Regions from separate parts of the Bradyrhizobium sp. UFLA06-06 genome, predicted to be linked through region 4. Evidence: riboswitches for the same ligand, from Rfam matches in the RefSeq annotation. Region 4 holds a riboswitch; each other region holds the start of a gene.
The links. Region 4 has a riboswitch for cobalamin ahead of metE (5-methyltetrahydropteroyltriglutamate--homocysteine S-methyltransferase). Riboswitches for the same ligand answer to the same signal wherever they lie in the genome.
Positions count from the first base shown of each region.

Region 1: it holds a riboswitch for cobalamin, as region 4 does, so the genes downstream of both, IF803_RS34005 (TonB-dependent receptor) here and metE (5-methyltetrahydropteroyltriglutamate--homocysteine S-methyltransferase) in region 4, are expected to answer to the same signal.
Region 2: it holds a riboswitch for cobalamin, as region 4 does, so the genes downstream of both, IF803_RS31355 (ribonucleoside-diphosphate reductase subunit alpha) here and metE (5-methyltetrahydropteroyltriglutamate--homocysteine S-methyltransferase) in region 4, are expected to answer to the same signal.
Region 3: it holds a riboswitch for cobalamin, as region 4 does, so the genes downstream of both, IF803_RS01245 (DUF1636 family protein) here and metE (5-methyltetrahydropteroyltriglutamate--homocysteine S-methyltransferase) in region 4, are expected to answer to the same signal.

Region 1 covers NZ_JADFUD010000060.1:40,401-44,612, reverse strand. The annotation lists gene IF803_RS34015 (amidohydrolase family protein) at 1-752, shown strand, start outside; gene IF803_RS34010 (CobW family GTP-binding protein) at 754-1,677, shown strand; cobalamin riboswitch at 1,968-2,163, shown strand; gene IF803_RS34005 (TonB-dependent receptor) at 2,271-4,212, shown strand, end outside.
Region 2 covers NZ_JADFUD010000050.1:16,407-20,618, forward strand. The annotation lists gene IF803_RS31350 (hypothetical protein) at 1-702, shown strand, start outside; cobalamin riboswitch at 1,104-1,319, shown strand; gene IF803_RS31355 (ribonucleoside-diphosphate reductase subunit alpha) at 1,531-3,360, shown strand; gene IF803_RS31360 (ribonucleotide-diphosphate reductase subunit beta) at 3,351-4,212, shown strand, end outside.
Region 3 covers NZ_JADFUD010000001.1:284,219-288,430, reverse strand. The annotation lists gene cobN (cobaltochelatase subunit CobN) at 1-1,360, opposite strand, end outside; gene cobW (cobalamin biosynthesis protein CobW) at 1,360-2,394, opposite strand; gene IF803_RS01245 (DUF1636 family protein) at 2,391-2,765, opposite strand; cobalamin riboswitch at 2,860-3,074, opposite strand; gene cobO (cob(I)yrinic acid a,c-diamide adenosyltransferase) at 3,111-3,764, shown strand; gene IF803_RS01235 (cobyric acid synthase) at 3,776-4,212, shown strand, end outside.
Region 4 covers NZ_JADFUD010000047.1:22,004-26,215, forward strand. The annotation lists gene IF803_RS30555 (hypothetical protein) at 1-502, opposite strand, end outside; cobalamin riboswitch at 1,851-2,053, shown strand; gene metE (5-methyltetrahydropteroyltriglutamate--homocysteine S-methyltransferase) at 2,156-4,212, shown strand, end outside.

The DNA.
Region 1 (4,212 bases), on a different contig from region 4:
GTGTTGCGCTGATCGCGAAGGCGCAGGCGCAGGGCCTGCCGATCACGGTGGAGGCCTATCCCTATGGCACCGGCTCGACCGTGCTGGCGGCGACCTTCTTCAGCGATCCGAAATTCGAGGAGCGCAACGGCCTCGGTTATGATTCGGTGCAGCGCGTGACCGACGGTCACCGTTTCGGCAGCCGCGAGGAGCTGCTGGCGGCACAGGCCGAAGAGCCCTCGACCTTGGTGCTGTGGCACGTGCTCGATATCGAGAACAACGCGCATCATCGCGATCTGCTCGACATGGCGGTGCTGTATCCGGGCGGCGCGATCGCCTCCGACGCGATGCCGTGGACGCTGTCCGACGGCCGCCCCTACACCGGCGACGCCTGGCCGCTGCCCGACGATGCCACCTCGCATCCGCGCTCGGCGGGCTGCTTCACCCGCTTCATCCGCGAATGGGTGCGGGAGCGCAAGAAGGTGTCGCTGCTCGAGGGTATCCGCAAATGCGCGCTGATCCCGGCCGAGATCCTGTCGGCGAGCACGCCGGCGATGCGGGCCAAGGGCCGGCTGCAGGTCGGCGCCGACGCCGATGTCGTGGTGTTCGACTTTGAGACGCTGAGCGATCGTGCGACCTTCTCCGCGATGAATCGTCCGGCGGAGGGCGTGCGGCATCTCGTGGTCAGCGGCCAGCCGCTGATCAGCGATGGTGTGCTCGATGTCGCGGCGCGTCCCGGCCGGCCGGTGCGCCGGCCTGTCACCGGAGGCTGAGGTGCCGGTCCCGATCCTGCTGGTCGCGGGCTTCCTCGGGGCGGGCAAGACCACGGTCGTCAACCATCTGCTGGCGCATGCGCAAGGGCGGCGCATCGCCGCCGTGGTCAACGATTTCGGTGCGATCAATATCGACGCGGAGCTGATCGCGGGCGCCAGCGACGGCGTGGTCAGCCTGAGCAACGGTTGCATCTGCTGCACGCTGGAGGGCGACCTGCTGCGCACGCTCGCCACGCTGCTGCGGCGTGATCCGCGTCCCGAATTCATCGTGATCGAGACCAGCGGGATCGCCGATCCCGCCGACATCGTGCGCAACCTGATGGATCCCGTGATCTGGAAGGAGGCGCCGCTCGAGACCGTGCTGTGCGTGGTCGACGCGACGCAGCCTGCGGCGATGCTGAACGACGCGCTGCTGCGCTCGCAGCTGCGGGCGGCGGATGTGGTGGCGCTGAGCAAGGTCGATCTCGCCGATGCCGCTGCGTGCGCCGCGATCCGCGACGCCGTGCGCGCGATTCGTCCGGCAGCCGTGGTGGTCGATGCGTTGCATGGCGAGGTGCCGGCCGCGCTGCTGTTTCCGGCGGATCTCGATCACCTGCCGGCGCCGCGCGAGACCGCGCCGCGACGGCCGGCGTCCGACCGGTTCGAGACGCTGAGCTGGACCTCGGAGCGGCCCGTCGTGCTGCCGCGCCTGCAGCAGGCGATCGGCAGACTGGCGCCGAAGCTGGCGCGGGCGAAGGGATTGTTCGAGACGGTGGAGCAGCCCGGGCGGCTGACGGTGTTTCAACTCGCCGGCGGCCGCGCGACCTTGGCTACGGGCGGCGTGCCGTCGCCCGGCGTGCCGCGCACGCGAATCGTGTTCATCGCCGAGATGGGTGCTCTGTCGCGGGCGGAGATTGATGCGATCATGGAAGGCTGCGTCGAGTGACGCAAATGTCCCGTCATCCTGAGAGAATGTGAATGTATTCAGCGTCGTCCTGGCGAAAGCCAGGACCCATTACCCCAACCGCCTATTGTTGTGCGACGCTGGGGCCACTATCGCGCTCTCTATCGAATTCGGTGGTTATGGGTCCTGGCTTTCGCCAGGACGACAGCGCGGGGATGACGGGACAAGAAGTCTCCGCGTCAGCCGCAGATGTCGCTGTGTCATCGCCGCCGCAGCATTTCGCAAAGCATGTGTGGGACGATCGCATCGAATTGACAGCCCTGCCGCCAGCACCTATCGTTTTTGCCGACGGTTCCCTTCGGGGATCAAAAGGGAATGCGGTGCGAGGGTAACCTCAATGCCGCAGCTGTCCCCGCAACTGTAAACGGCGAGCCTTTCGTCAATTTGCCACTGGGCTATCAGGCCCGGGAAGGCGTCGACAGGCGATGACCCGTGAGCCAGGAGACCTGCCGTCAGTCGTGGTCACACGCGAGCACATCGGGCGGGGGCGTCCTGGTGGGATCGGAGCACTGCCTTTTGGGCAATGCGCCAGTCCGCGTTCGCGGTGACGTGCCACGTTACCGCGAGTCGTTTTCATGTCTCCGTCCTTTCCCGTTGCGCGCAAATGGCGCCTCGGTCTCGTCTGCTCCCTGTCATCGCTACTGCTGCCGGCTGAGGGCTCGACACAAACACCTCCACCAACCAGGCTCGATCCGATCGAGGTCGCGCCTTCCGCTGCGGCAAAGCCGAAGCCTGCGGCGCGCAGCCGTGACATGGCCGCTGCGGCGCGGCCACGGCCGAGGCCCGCGACGGTCGCACCAGCCGGCAACACGCCGCGCGCCGCGGCGTCAGGCGCATCGGGGGCGGTATCGCCGACGCTCAATGCCACCACGCAGGGCGGCACCGGTAGTCGTCTCAATCTGACGCCGCTGCAGACGCCGGCCAGCGTCGAGATCATCACGGCGCAGACCATCGCTGAGCGCGGCCAGCATAATGTGGTCGATGCCGTCACCCAGGACGCGGCCGGCTTCATCGCAACGCCGGCGCCCGGCAATGGCGGCCTGTCGTTCAGCACCCGCGGCTTTGCCGGCAGCAACTCGGTGATGACGCTGTACGACGGCACGCGTTTCTATATCGGCTCCGGCACGCTGACGTTTCCCTACGACACATGGTCGACGCAGCGCATCGAGGTGCTGCGCGGCCCGGCCTCGGTGCTGTACGGCGAGGGCGCGATCGGCGGCGTCATCAACGTGATCCCGAAGAAACCGCAGAGCACGACTTATAACGAGGCCGAGGTCTCGCTCGACAGCAACATGACCCGGCGGCTCTCGGTGGACAGCACCGGTCCGATCAATCCCAATGTGTCGTACCGCGTCAACGCCACCGGCAACATGTCGGACGGCTGGGTCGATCGCGACAAGACCTCGAATGCGGTGGTCTCCGCCGCCGTGCGGGTGCAGGCGTCGGACAATCTCGCCTTCACGCTGTCGGAGAACTACGGCGACCGCAGCCCGTCGCGTTATTTCGGCACGCCGCTGATCAACGGCTCGATCCAGGACGCGCTGCGCTTCAAGAACTACAACGCATTGGACAGCGCGATCCGCTATCAGGACAGCTGGACCCGGTTCAAGACCGAGTGGGACGTCGCCGACGGCATCAAGGTCAACAACACGCTGTATTACCTGACCAGCGAGCGGCACTGGCGCGACATCGAGAACTACACCTGGAATCCGAAGACCCAACTGATCGATCGCACGAGCTATATCGAAATCTTCCACGACCAGAAGCAGCTCGGCAACCGGATGGATACGACCTTCAGCGGTCACGTGTTCGGACTTGCGAACCAGTTCGTCGCCGGGTTCGACGTCAACCGGATCGACTTCACCCATACCAACAACTCGCCCTATGGCGGCGCGTCGTCGGTCAATCCCTACGTGTTCGATCCGGGATCGTTCTTCGCGACGACGACGGCGACCACACCGGGCTTCAATGCGATCGTCAATCAATACGCGCTGTTCGCCGAGGATCGGCTCTCGCTGACCGATCAATTGTCGCTGGTCACCGGGGTCAGGTATGATCGCCCCGAGGTGGAGCGCACCGACTACAAGACGCCGGCAAACAGTTTTGAGACGAAGCTATCGGGGACCAGCTGGCGCGCCGGCCTCGTTTACGAGCCGATCAAGAACCTCGCGTTCTATGGCCAGTACGCGGTCGGCGTCGATCCGGTCAGCAACCTGATCTCGCTGCCCGTCTCGCAAAAAACCTTCCAGCTTGCGACCGGCGAGCAGACCGAGATCGGGGTCAAGCAGGCGTTCTGGGGCGGCCGCGGCGAGTGGACGCTGGCCGCCTACGAGATCGTCAAGACCGGGCTCACGATTCCCGATCCCGGCAATCCCACCGGCGGCCTGGCATTGCAGATCGGCCAGCAATCATCGCGCGGGGTCGAAGGATCGATCGGGCTCGCGCTGAGCGACGGCTGGCGCGTCGACGCCAATCTTGCGCTGTTGCGCGCCAGATACGACAACAACAGCCAGGTGG
Region 2 (4,212 bases), on a different contig from region 4:
CCGCTGACCTTCGGGGGCTTGCGTCACCGCTACGCCCGGCGTGAGATGAGGGCGATCAGTTCTGAAACACTGGTGAGTCTCGATCGCAATTTTTATGCAGCCTGGCCTGATGTCGGGTTGGCGCGCTTTATCGGCCTCGACGTGTCGGTACAGGCGATCAGCTATGCAAAGAGTGTTGGCCTCTTGGAGCAGGGCATCGTCGCTGACCTTGAAAAGGAGGCGCTATCGACGGATAGCGCGCGCATTCTCCGCTCCGTGGATGTTATCATGTCAACCGGATGCATCGGCTACGTTACCGAGAAGACGTTCAGCGAGATTCTCGATGCGACAGAGAAGCAACCATGGATCATCTCCTTTGTGCTACGAATGTTCCCATTTGAATCGTTGGCCGAAGCGTTTGCAAAGCGTGGTCTTGTGACAGAACGTCTTACCGGCGCGACGTTTATCCAGCGTCGCTTTCGCGATGCTGAAGAGTTTGAAAGTTGTTTGGCCAGCTTGGCGGCCCTTGGCGTGGATGCGACCGGCCTCGAATCAGAAGGGCTGTTGCATGCGGATCTGATCTTGTCTCGCCCAGAGGCGGATGCGCGGGCCACGCCTCTGGAAGACGTTGTCACCGTCGCCAGCGGCAGGGGACGGCCGATTGGACCCCGTTACGTTCATGTTGAAAGCAACGAGGGCTTGCACGTTGCGCTGGAGCCCTGACAGTTAAGGACCACTGTGCAGCGCGCGAGTCTCTTCGGCGCTGGATCAAGACGTCGAAAAACAAGGCCATTCTGGTCGAAGGCGCGCCAGGGCCAATGTTGTTCGCCGACGATGGATAACGATTCGTCCAGATGCCATTTGTCGCGGCGAGCGCTGCGATTCAGATCGGAGAGCGCCTTGCCGAATTCCCTCTCTGCTGACGCGCGGTTTCATAGATCGCATCAATGCGACACGTGGGTCAGAATTTCCTCGACTATGCGCAAGCTTAACGGAAACTGAAAGGCAGCCCAAGGCATCTCTGCAGCAAGAAGTGACAGCGGCGATAGAGTGGTCCGGGCGGTCGGTATGTTTTTGCCTTCTAAATCTTGATCTCTCCAATTGACGAATCCCGGCGCGTAGACCTATCTATAGTCAGTCACGGTCTTCCGTTCCCCACATCTTGTAGGGTGGAAGCTAAGAGGGAACCCGGTGCGCCAAAACGGCAACTCCGGGGCTGCCCCCGCAACTGTAAGCGGCGAGCGGTTGTCATCATGGTCACTGGCGCGACACAGCGCCGGGAAGGCCGATGGCCGCAGTGACCCGCGAGCCAGGAGACCTGCCGCGACCGAATGAAAGTCCTCGGGCGGGGTGTCCCGGTGGGTCGCTTGCAGCCGGGGACATTTGCCCGGATTCCTCGCAAGTCGTCCGCGCCGGCCCGCGCCCAACATCGCGGGGTTGCCGATGTCGCCGTCTTACAATTTCGATCAGCAGGGTCATCTCATTGAGCCGCCGCATGTGCAGCCGCGCCCAGCGCAGGCAAGGCCTACCCCGCCTGAGTCGGGTCTTGTCTTGCCATCGCCGGCTCCGCTGCCGCGCCCCCTTGCTCCATCGCCAAGGCGGGCCGATCTCAAGCTCGATCGGACGCGCGACGACCTGTTGACGCCGTTCGGCAAGCTGACGGTGACCGACCGTTACCTGCTCGCCGGCGAATTGCTCCAGGACATGTTCGCGCGGGTGTCTTGCGCCTTCGCGGATGATGTTGCGCATGCCCAACGTCTCTATGATGCGATGTCTCGGCTGTGGTTCATGCCGGCCACACCGGTGCTGTCCAACGGCGGCACCACGCGCGGTCTGCCGATCTCATGCTTCCTTAACTCGGTGTCGGACTCGCTCGAAGGCATCGTCGGCACCTGGAACGAGAATGTCTGGCTTGCCTCTAACGGCGGCGGCATCGGCACCTACTGGGGCAACGTTCGCTCGATCGGCGAGAAGGTGAAGGGCGGCGTTACCTCGGGTATCATCCCGTTCATCCACGTCATGGACGGCCTGACATTGGCGATCAGCCAGGGCTCGTTGCGGCGCGGCTCTGCGGCGGTCTATCTCGATATCCACCATCCCGAGATCGAGGAGTTCCTCGAGATTCGCAAGGCGTCCGGCGACTTCAACCGCAAGAGTCTCAACCTGCACCACGGGATCAACGTTACCGACGCGTTCATGCGTGCCGTGGGCGCCGGCACCGCGTTCGCTCTGCGCAGCCCGAGGACCAACGATGTCATCCGCGAGATCGACGCCCGCCAACTGTGGCAACGCATCCTGGAGAACCGGCTGCAGACCGGCGAGCCTTACTTGTTGTTTATTGACACCGTGAACCGGTCGCTCCCCAAGCACCAGCGCGAGCTCGGCCTCAAGGTCTCTACCTCCAACCTGTGCAGCGAAATTACCCTGCCGACCGGCATCGATCATCGCGGCGAGGAGCGCACCGCGGTGTGCTGCCTGTCGTCGCTCAACCTCGAGACCTGGGATCAGTGGAATGAGAAGCCAGGCTTCATCGAGGACGTCATGCGCTTCCTCGACAACGTGCTGACCCACTTCATCACGGTGGCGCCGGACGGCATGAAGCGTGCCCGCTACGCCGCCTTGCGTGAGCGCTCCGTCGGCCTCGGCGTCATGGGCTTCCATTCGTTCCTGCAGGCCAAGGGCATTCCGATGGAAAGTGTCGTGGCCAAGTCGTTCAATCTGAACATGTTCCGGAAAATCCGTCGCGATGCCGACGCGGCATCCGTGACGCTCGCGCGCGAGCGTGGGCCGTGCCCGGATGCACTGGAACGCGGTGTGATGGCGCGCTTCAGCCATAAGATCGCGATCGCGCCAACCGCCTCGATCAGCATCATCTGCGGCGGGACTAGCGCTTGCGTCGAGCCGATCCCGGCCAACATCTACACCCATAAGACCTTGTCCGGTGCCATCTCGGTGCGTAATCCGCATCTCGCCAAGCTGCTGGCCGCCAAGGGCGCAGATACTTCGGCGACCTGGCAGTCGATCATCGCGCACGAGGGTTCAGTCGCCCATCTCGACACCCTGTCGGAACACGAAAAAGCGGTCTTTCGCACCGCCTTCGAAATCGACCAGCGCTGGATCGTCGAGCTTGCCGCCGACCGCGCCGCGTTCATTTGCCAGAGCCAGTCGATTAACCTCTATCTGCCGGCCGACGTCGATAAGTGGGACCTTCACATGCTGCATTGGACGGCATGGAAGCGCGGGGTGAAGAGCCTCTACTACTGCCGTTCAAAATCGATCTCGCGCGCGGCGTTCGCCGGCAACATCGCTGACGGCGACAACGCGGCGCCGCCGCAGCCGCAGCGGCACACTGACTATGAGGAGTGCCTCGCATGTCAGTGATCGATCTCTCATCCGTCGATCCGCGCACACTGATCGGCAAACGGTGCGTCGGCCTCCTCGACTCGACCGGCAGCTATGACGTCGATCGCTACGCCTGGGCTTACGAGTTCTGGAAGCGCCAGCAGCAGACCCATTGGATGGGCGAGGAGGTGCCGCTTGGTGCCGACCTCAAGGATTGGGCATCGGACCGCGTTACCGACAGTGAGCGCGCGCTGCTCACTCAGATCTTCCGTTTCTTCACCCAATCGGACATCGAAGTCGGCGATAACTATCTTAAGCGCTACATCCCGATCTTCCAGCCGCTCACCGTCCAGATGATGATGGCGGCCTTCACTAATATGGAGACGGTCCACATCGACGCCTATGCGCTGCTGCTCAAAACGCTCGGCATGCCCAAGACCGAGTTCGAGGCATTTCGCGGCTATTCCGAGATGCGTGCCAAGGCGGACTACATGCACGAGTTCGGCGTCGACACAGTAGCCGATGTCGCCAGGACCTTGGCGATGTTCGGCGCCTTCACCGAAGGCATGGCGTTGTTCGCGAGCTTCGCGATGCTGCTCAATTTCCCCCGCCACAACAAGATGAACGGCATGGGACAGATCGTAAGCTGGTCGGTTCGCGACGAGAGCCTGCATTGTGAGGGCATTATCAAGCTGTTTCACGAATGGAACCGAGAAACCGGCGCGGTGACGCGCTCCGTCCGTGACGATATCGTCGACGTCGCCAAAACCATGGTGAAGCTGGAGGAGAATTTCGTCGACCTCGCCTTCGGCCTCGGCAAGATCGAGGGCATGAGGCCTGAGCAGATCCACACTTACGTCCGCTATGTCGCCGACTGGCGACTGACCCAGT
Region 3 (4,212 bases), on a different contig from region 4:
GGCTGAGATCGTCCTGCAGTTGTTGCGGAAGGCCGGAAAGCGCGGCGCGATAGTCGGCGACCTTCCACGTCAAATTCCTGCGCAAAAGAATGTCGCCCAGCGACTCCACCGGCTCAAGGTCAAATCCCGCGGCCGCGAGATCTGTCAGCAACGCCTCGACCGAGGCAAGCGCATCGAGGCCGACGGCATGCGCGATCTGATGCGGACGGCCCGGATAGTTCGAGAGCACCAGCGCAAGCCGCTTCTCCTGTTCCGGCTTGCCGGCAAGCCGATGCCAGGCGGCCACGCGTGCGGCAATTGCAGCGACGCGCTCGGCATCCGGCCGATGCGCAAGATGCGCGAATTGCAGCTCGGGATCGCGCTCACCAGGCGATTTGAAGCTCACGACGCCTGTGAACAGGCGGCCGTCGACCTCCGGCAGCACCACATGCATCGCGAGATCGCCAGGCGACAGACCGCGCAGCGATCCGGCCCAATCCTCGCGCCGCGCGGTCGACAAAGCGACCTGGAACACCGGGCACGATGCAGCGTCGAACGGCGTCGTGCCGTCGTCGCCGGCCGCGGAGAACGCGGTCGCATTGACGATGGCCGCTGGAGCGCATTGCGCAAACTGAACGCGCAGCCAATCGGACACGCCCGCCGCCTTCAACGAAGTGACGAACACGCCATGAGCATCAAAGCCCCTCTCACGCAATGCATCGATCAGTGCATCGACCGGCGCCGTGTCACCGGCCGCGAGATAAGAACGATAAAACGTCACCAGCACGCGCGCCCGGCCGTCCGGTGCCGGCAACGCCGCGATGGCACCGCGCCGGGGATCGTAGACGCCGATCTCGGGAAGATCGATCTCGCCGACCACAGGCCCGGCATAGAGTCCGGACGCCAGCGCCAGTTGCGCGATCACGGCCTGCGCGGCAACCGGGCCGCCCTTGTCGCACAGCACCTTGAGACGGCGCAGCGTCGAGACCGGCAAGGTCGAGAATTCATCCAGCCGCAGATCGTCGCGGCCATCGGCCGGCAGCACCACCAGGGCGATGCCGCGCTCCTTCGCCAGCCGATGCACCGCGGCCAGCCCGTACGACCAATAGGGCTCGCCGCCGATCAGCCGCACCAGAATGCCGCGGGCGTGCGAGAGCGTCCGCTCGATATAGGTATCCACCGACAGCGGATGGCGCAGCTCCGCGAGATTGCCGAGCCGCAGCGACGGCAACGCAGCGCGGCCGCGCCGCCAGCCGGCCGCGAAGGCAGCAAGATCGCTGTCGGAAAACGACAACACCACGAGATCGGCCGGATCCTGGCCGAGGTCCCTTGGCGTCGCGGTCTCCTCAAGGCCGCGGCTCTCGCGGAAGACGACGTGCATCAAACACCAAGCCGTGCCCTGATCGCGGCTTCGTCGATGTCGGCATGTTCGCCGATCACGACAAGCTTCGACTGCCGCGCCCGGGCGCCCCAGGGCATGTCGAACTGATGCCGCACCCGCTCGCCGACCGATTGCACCAGCAGCCGCATCGGCTTGCCTTCGACCGCGATATAGCCCTTGGCGCGCAGCACATTCTGCTCGCGCGCCAGTCCCTTGATCGAGGCGACCAGCGCGTCGACATCCGAAACTTCCGGAAGATCGATCACGACGGAATTGAAATCGTCGTGCTCGTGTTCCTCCTCGCCATCGTGATGCGACGGCCGCGACGCGAGATCGTTCTCCGCCGCCGCTTCGAGCCCGAGGATCACGCGCGCGTCGATCGTGCCGTCGACGACGGGCAGCATCGGCACCTCGCGCGGCATCTCGGCCGCGATCACCTCTTTCGCTGCCTTGATCCCCTCCGCCCCGGCGAGATCCGCCTTGGTCAGCAGCACGATATCGGCACAGGCGATCTGGTCCTCGAACACTTCCGACAGCGGCGTCTCGTGGTCGAGATTGTCGTCCGCTGCGCGCTGCGCATCCACCGCGGCCGGGTCAGGCGCAAAACGGCCGGCCGCAACGGCCTCGGCGTCGGCGAGCGCGATCACGCCGTCGACCGTGATCCGCGAGCGGATCTCCGGCCAGTCGAACGCTTTCAGCAGCGGCTTCGGCAGGGCGAGCCCTGAGGTCTCGATCACGATGTGATCGGGCTTCACGTTCCGCGCCAGCAACTGCTCCATCGCCGGGATGAAATCGTCGGCGACGGTGCAGCAAATGCAGCCATTGGCGAGCTCGACGATGTTCTCGGCCGGACAATTGGCGTCGGCGCACGACTTCAGGATGTCGCCGTCGACGCCTTCGCTGCCGAATTCGTTGACCAGCACCGCGAGCTTCTTGCCGTTGGCATTGCGGATCAGATGCTGGATCAGCGTCGTCTTGCCGGAGCCGAGAAAGCCGGTCACGACCGTGACAGGAATTTTGGCGAGCGTGGTCATTCTGCGGCCTCCGGCACGACGGGAAGAGGTGGAATGCGGGCGAGCGATTGCTTGCGGAAGATTTCCGGACGGCTGCGCCACGGCACGATGCCGTCGGGCGCCGCCGCATAGGCGGAGGCACCGGCGATCACATCCGCGGCATTATCGGCGGACAGTCGGCCGTAGACATAGGACCATCGCCCCGGCGCGCTGAGCGCGACCGAGCAACCCTGGCTGCAGGCCGACAGGCATGCGACGGGAACCAGATTGACGTCATCGGGCACGCCGGCCTCGACAAGCGCGGCATGCAGGCGCGCACCGGGCGCGAGCTCACCTTCCGCCGGCGTCTGGCCGGCGCGGCAGGTGATGCAGACATGAAGTGTAACGCTCATCGCCCTTCCTGGATTGACAGCGGGAAGCGATGAGGCACACGAACCGATTTTGGACAGGTTCGTTCCCCGTCGCGGAACACCCCGTCCGCCGGTTTCACAACATGCTGCGTTGGCAGGTCTCCCGGCTTGCGGAGCAGGTTTTACCCTTCGATGCCCACCTTCCCGACTCCGTATGGAATCAGTGGCTTGGGCATCTCTCCGGTCACGGTCGCGGGGGCGGCTGCGCTTCGGGCGAACCTTGCGGTCATCTCCCTATCGCATTCCCTGTTCGCCTGTCGTAGGACAGGAACCAACGCGGACGCACCATTCGTCCAAGCCTCGCACTTGTCAAGCCGAAGGAACGTGATGACTTCTGATGGAAACGACGCTGAAGACGCCGCCGTCGGCACCGATTCTTCGCTGGACGCGCGCCATGCGGACAAGATGGCGAAAAAGAAGGCCGCCCGCGACCGCATCATGGCGACCAAGAGCGGCGAAAAGGGCCTGATCATCGTTCATACCGGCGCCGGCAAAGGAAAATCATCCTCCGCGTTCGGTATGATCGTGCGCTGTGTGGCGCACGGCTTCCCCTGCGCCGTGGTGCAGTTCATCAAGGGCGCCTGGGATACCGGCGAGCGCCGCCTGCTCACCGGGCATTTCGGCGATCTCTGTCAATTCCACGCGATGGGCGAAGGCTTTACCTGGGAGACGCAGGATCGCACCCGCGACATCGCGGCAGCGCAAGCGGGCTGGGAAAAGGCCAAGCAGCTGATCGCAGACCCGAGCCTGCGCATGGTCGTGCTCGACGAGATCAACATCGCGCTACGCTACGATTACCTCGCGATCGCCGATGTCGTCGACTTCCTGACAACGTCGAAGCCGCCGATGACCCATGTCGTGCTCACCGGGCGCAATGCCAAGGAGGAATTGATCGAGATTGCCGATCTCGTCACCGAGATGACGCTGGTGAAGCATCCGTTCCGCTCCGGCATCAAGGCCCAGCCAGGCGTCGAGTTCTGACAGACAGCACCATGGCGCGCGCATTGATGATCCAGGGAGCCGGCTCGGACGTGGGCAAGTCGCTCATCGTCGCCGGCCTCGCACGCGCCGCCCGACGGCGCGGCCTGCGCGTGCTGCCGTTCAAGCCGCAGAACATGTCGAACAACGCCGCCGTGACCGTCGACGGCGGCGAGATCGGCCGCGCGCAGGCGTTGCAGGCGCTCGCCGCCGGCGTCGAGCCGCACACCGACATGAACCCGGTGCTACTCAAGCCCGAGACCGATGTCGGCGCCCAGATCATCGTGCACGGTAAACGGATCGCCACCGCACGCGCGCGCGAATATGCCGGCATGAAGTCGTCGCTGATGGGCGCGGTGCTGGAGAGTTTTGCGCGCCTGAAGGCGCGCGCCGATCTGGTGCTGGTCGAGGGCGCCGGCAGCCCCGCCGAGGTCAACTTACGCAAGGCCGA
Region 4 (4,212 bases):
TGCCGAGCTTGCCTTGCGCAGTCGTCACGAAGTTGAAGTTGGCCGGATCATGCAGAAAGTGAAGATTCGCGTCCCTTTCGCCATCTGTAACCTCACTGGCGATCAACGAGAGCGCCAAGGCGCGCCAGCCCAATTCAATCGGCTTTGCATATGTCGATGCAAGTTTAATCGTCCCGTCAGTCGCGATCTTCCAAGTGATAGCGTACTGTTCGTCTGATCTGTTGTCCGGGTGCCTGGTCCATGAAAAATAAACGTACTCTGTTCGGTCAATTCCTTCAGCGACTCCCCACGATCGAGGCACAAAGTGAGCCACCTTCGAGACCTTGGAAATGATTTGTTCTATAGTCTCACCATCTTGCGCTCGCCACGTTGACTTGACCCTTTCGACAAGCGTGTGGTCGTTGGCGCGAACATTGTTGCTCGTCGCCGCCAGCCCGGCCAGGCAGATCAGCGACCGAGCGATACAGAACCAAAGCACGCGCTTTCCAGACTTTTTCTTCATTGCTTCCGGCTCATCTGGTTATCATCCACACGTCAATCCAAAGCGGCACGTCTTCCTCAGCGTGCTTTGCGCAGATCGCAAGAAGTTAGCGGCAACGTGACGCAGGCGCCTGCCGATGTCCCGCGCGAGCAGGCGCCGTCCCTCGATGTCACGCGCCGCTAACTTCAGTGGTCAGCCAAAGCCTCAATTTGCAATGCTGGACCTGCCCAGGAGGAGAAGCCTGGACATGATGAGGACTTGCATTGTTCGTGCCAGGCAATAACCGGCAGTTCGCGGCAGATTTGTGCTGTCTTTGTCGACTTACCGACCTACGCACGTTCTAATGTTACCATTCAGCCTATTCGCCACGACTTCCGTGAATGATTCTTGTCACGCACTGAATCTTCGACAGCGGGCGAATGCCTCGCTGCCAGAGTCTTGACGACAATTGGGAGCAGGTATGCCGCCATCGATCCGTGTGATCCGGGGGCGTTGCCGCTACTACGAATGTCGAGGGCGCCCCAGCCTGTTGTGCTTGGCACTTTGCGGCCTACACCAACGCGGAGCCGCCCTTCAGCGGCGGGCGATTTGGAATCGATGTTAAGGAACTTCACGGATCAAGCAGGGGACGAGACGTGGCATTCTCCGCTCGCGCAACGTTAGGGGCCGTCGTCTACCTGCTCGTCATTGCAGTCAACATTCAAGGAGCTGCGCTTCCACGCAGCCGTGTCGACCGGCAAGAGGGAAGCCTCAGGTCTTGCTAGCTTCGGCTCGAACTACTCAACACTTCCGAGAGCATCTGTCTGACGGGGCGGCTCATAAAAGGCCTTGCCATCCAGCCGAACAGACCGACAGTAAAGACGGCAGCAGCAAAGACGCCGAGGGCGCTCCAAACAGCCATTTTCATTGCGAGGGTCTCTTTTGGTTGTGGTGATTCAATATGCTTGCTTTGGCCAGTATCACCAAAACGTCGGCGTGACGCCTACCAGGATTGGCTGGTCGCACATCGACACGTCCGCTGAGCACGCTGCTGGATTAAGCGAATACCTCTTGCGCGTATTCGCCACTGATCCATGGTTATTAATGGAGAAGGGAGGGCGCATCGAAGCGTGCTCGATGAATCGTTCAAAAGCCGGGCCGCATGACAAGCGTCTTGCGCGGCGCCGTGAGCTTCTTCGTGCTGGGCGCATTCGTCTCGTGCACAGATCTGACCCGCCGCCCGACGCCAATGCGTCTCCGAGATGGTCATTCCGATATCCTATGACTGGAGATGGCTTCTACGTCGCGATCAAGCGTGGCCTCGGAGGAGCATTCGCGTAAGAGAGGTCGCAGCACCAATTTGAGAGGTTGACGGCCGAGTTCTCTTGCCGATAATCCAAGTCGTCGAGGTTCTCCGGTTTCCGTTTGATCCGGAGCTAAGAGGGAAGCCGGTGCCAATGCCGGCGCTGCCCCCGCAACTGTGAGCGGTGAGCCACTGTCCAACAAAGTCACTGAAGCCCGCGCGGCTTCGGGAAGGCCGGACGGCGGCAATGACCCGCGAGCCAGGAGACCTGCCCCGACAAAATATTCATCCACGGGCGGGGTGTCCCGGTGGTGCGCCAAGCAGCCGTCGCTCGGGCGACTTCTCCTGCCTGCGTCCGCCATGGCCTTTGCCCCCAACATGGGGTTAGCGCTATGTCTCTTCTCTCCCTTCCGGTTGCCACGCTCGGAACGCCGCGCATCGGTCCAAGACGCGAGCTCAAAGTCGCACTCGAAGGCTATTGGGCCGGAAGAATTAGTGAACAGCAGTTGCTTGAGGACGCAGCCGGCCTACGTGCCGCGAACTGGGCGCGCCAGAAGTCCCTCGGTGTCACCGTGATTCCGTCGAACGACTTCTCGTTGTACGATCAGGTGCTCGACACCAGTGTCATGGTCGGCGCCATCCCGGAAGTCTACGCCTCGAAAGCCGAGCCCGTTTCCCTCAAGACGTATTTCGCCATGGCACGCGGTTCACAATACGACGGCCGGGGTGCGAGTTGCGGCCACGGATCTCGCGGCGATGGCGCACCCGCGCAGGAGATGACCAAGTGGTTCGACACCAACTACCATTACATGGTCCCGGAATTTCATCGCGGACAGACTTTCAGGCTGTCCTCTCGCAAGCCTATCGACGAGTATGAGGAAGCCAAGGCCCTTGGCTTTCAGACTCGCCCTGTCCTGATCGGCCCGGTCACATTCCTAAAGCTAGGCAAGAGTGCTGATCCTGCGTTCCAGCCACTGTCACTCCTGGATGACCTGATACAGGTCTATATCGAGGTTCTGCAGGAATTGGCCAAACGCGGGGCAAATTGGGTTCAGTTCGACGAGCCCTGCTTGGTTCTTGATCTGGATGAGGAATCAAGACAATCCTTGCTACATGCCTATGACCGGCTCGCCAAGGAAGGGCCGGCCATCAAGATCATGGTCGCCAGCTATTTCGGTGGCCTCGGCGACAATCTTCCCACCGCCTTGCGCCTACCTGTCGCCGGGCTGCACGTCGACCTGGTTCGGGCGCCAGCGTTATTGGACCAGATCATTACCGCCAAGCGAAGTGATCTCGTCGTGTCACTCGGCGCGATAGACGGCCGCAATGTGTGGCGGACGAATTTGTCGGCACTGCGCCAACGGCTCGATCCCGCTATCGCGAAGCTGGGCAAAGATCGCATACAAATCGCTCCATCCTGTTCGCTGCTTCACGTGCCGGTCGATGTTGAACTCGAGACGGAGCTCGCTTCAGACATCAAGGGTTGGCTAGCATTCTCCGTTCAGAAGATTCGCGAGCTTGCGACCTTGGCGCGCGCTCTTGCAGGCGATCAGGATGTTGCTGGCGCTCTTGCGCAGTCGGAGCGCGTCACCACCGATCGTGGGACTTCGCCAAAGATCCGAGATGCCGATGTCGCCATCCGGATGAGAGCGATCAACCAGGCCACGCGCCGGCGCGCCAGTCCATTTGCCAGCCGTGCCGAGATCCAGCGCAAGCGCTTCAAACTACCGGCGTTTCCGACAACGACGATCGGATCGTTTCCGCAGACTGCAGAGGTTCGTAATGCCCGCGCAGCGCACGCGCGAGGCACGATGAACGACGGACAATACGACGAGTTCCTCAAGGAAGAGACTGCGCGTGCCGTACGTTGGCAGGAGGACATTGGCCTCGACGTGCTTGTGCACGGCGAGTTTGAGCGCAATGACATGGTGCAGTACTTCGGCGAACAACTCGCCGGCTTCGCATTTACCAAAAATGGCTGGGTACAATCCTATGGCTCGCGCTGTGTCCGGCCGCCGATCTTGTTTGGCGATGTCTCACGGCCGAAGCCGATCACCGTGGGGTGGTGGCGGTACGCGCAATCGCTAACCAAGAAGCCGATGAAGGCGATGTTGACCGGACCAGTGACGATCTTGAACTGGTCGTTTGTTCGCGATGATATTCCCCGAGCCGAGGTCTGTCGTCAAATTGCGCTCGCGATCCGAGACGAAGTCGGCGATCTCGAAAATGCTGGTGCAGCCATGATCCAGATCGACGAGGCTGCGCTGCGCGAAGGATTGCCGCCGCGCCGATCGGAGTGGACGGCTTATCTCGAGTGGGCCGGGGATTGCTTCCGCATCTGCTCATCGGGCGTCGCCGATCAAACCCAGATCCATACCCACATGTGCTACTCGGAATTCAACGACATCATCGATGCGATTGCTGCAATGGACGCGGATGTCATCTCGAT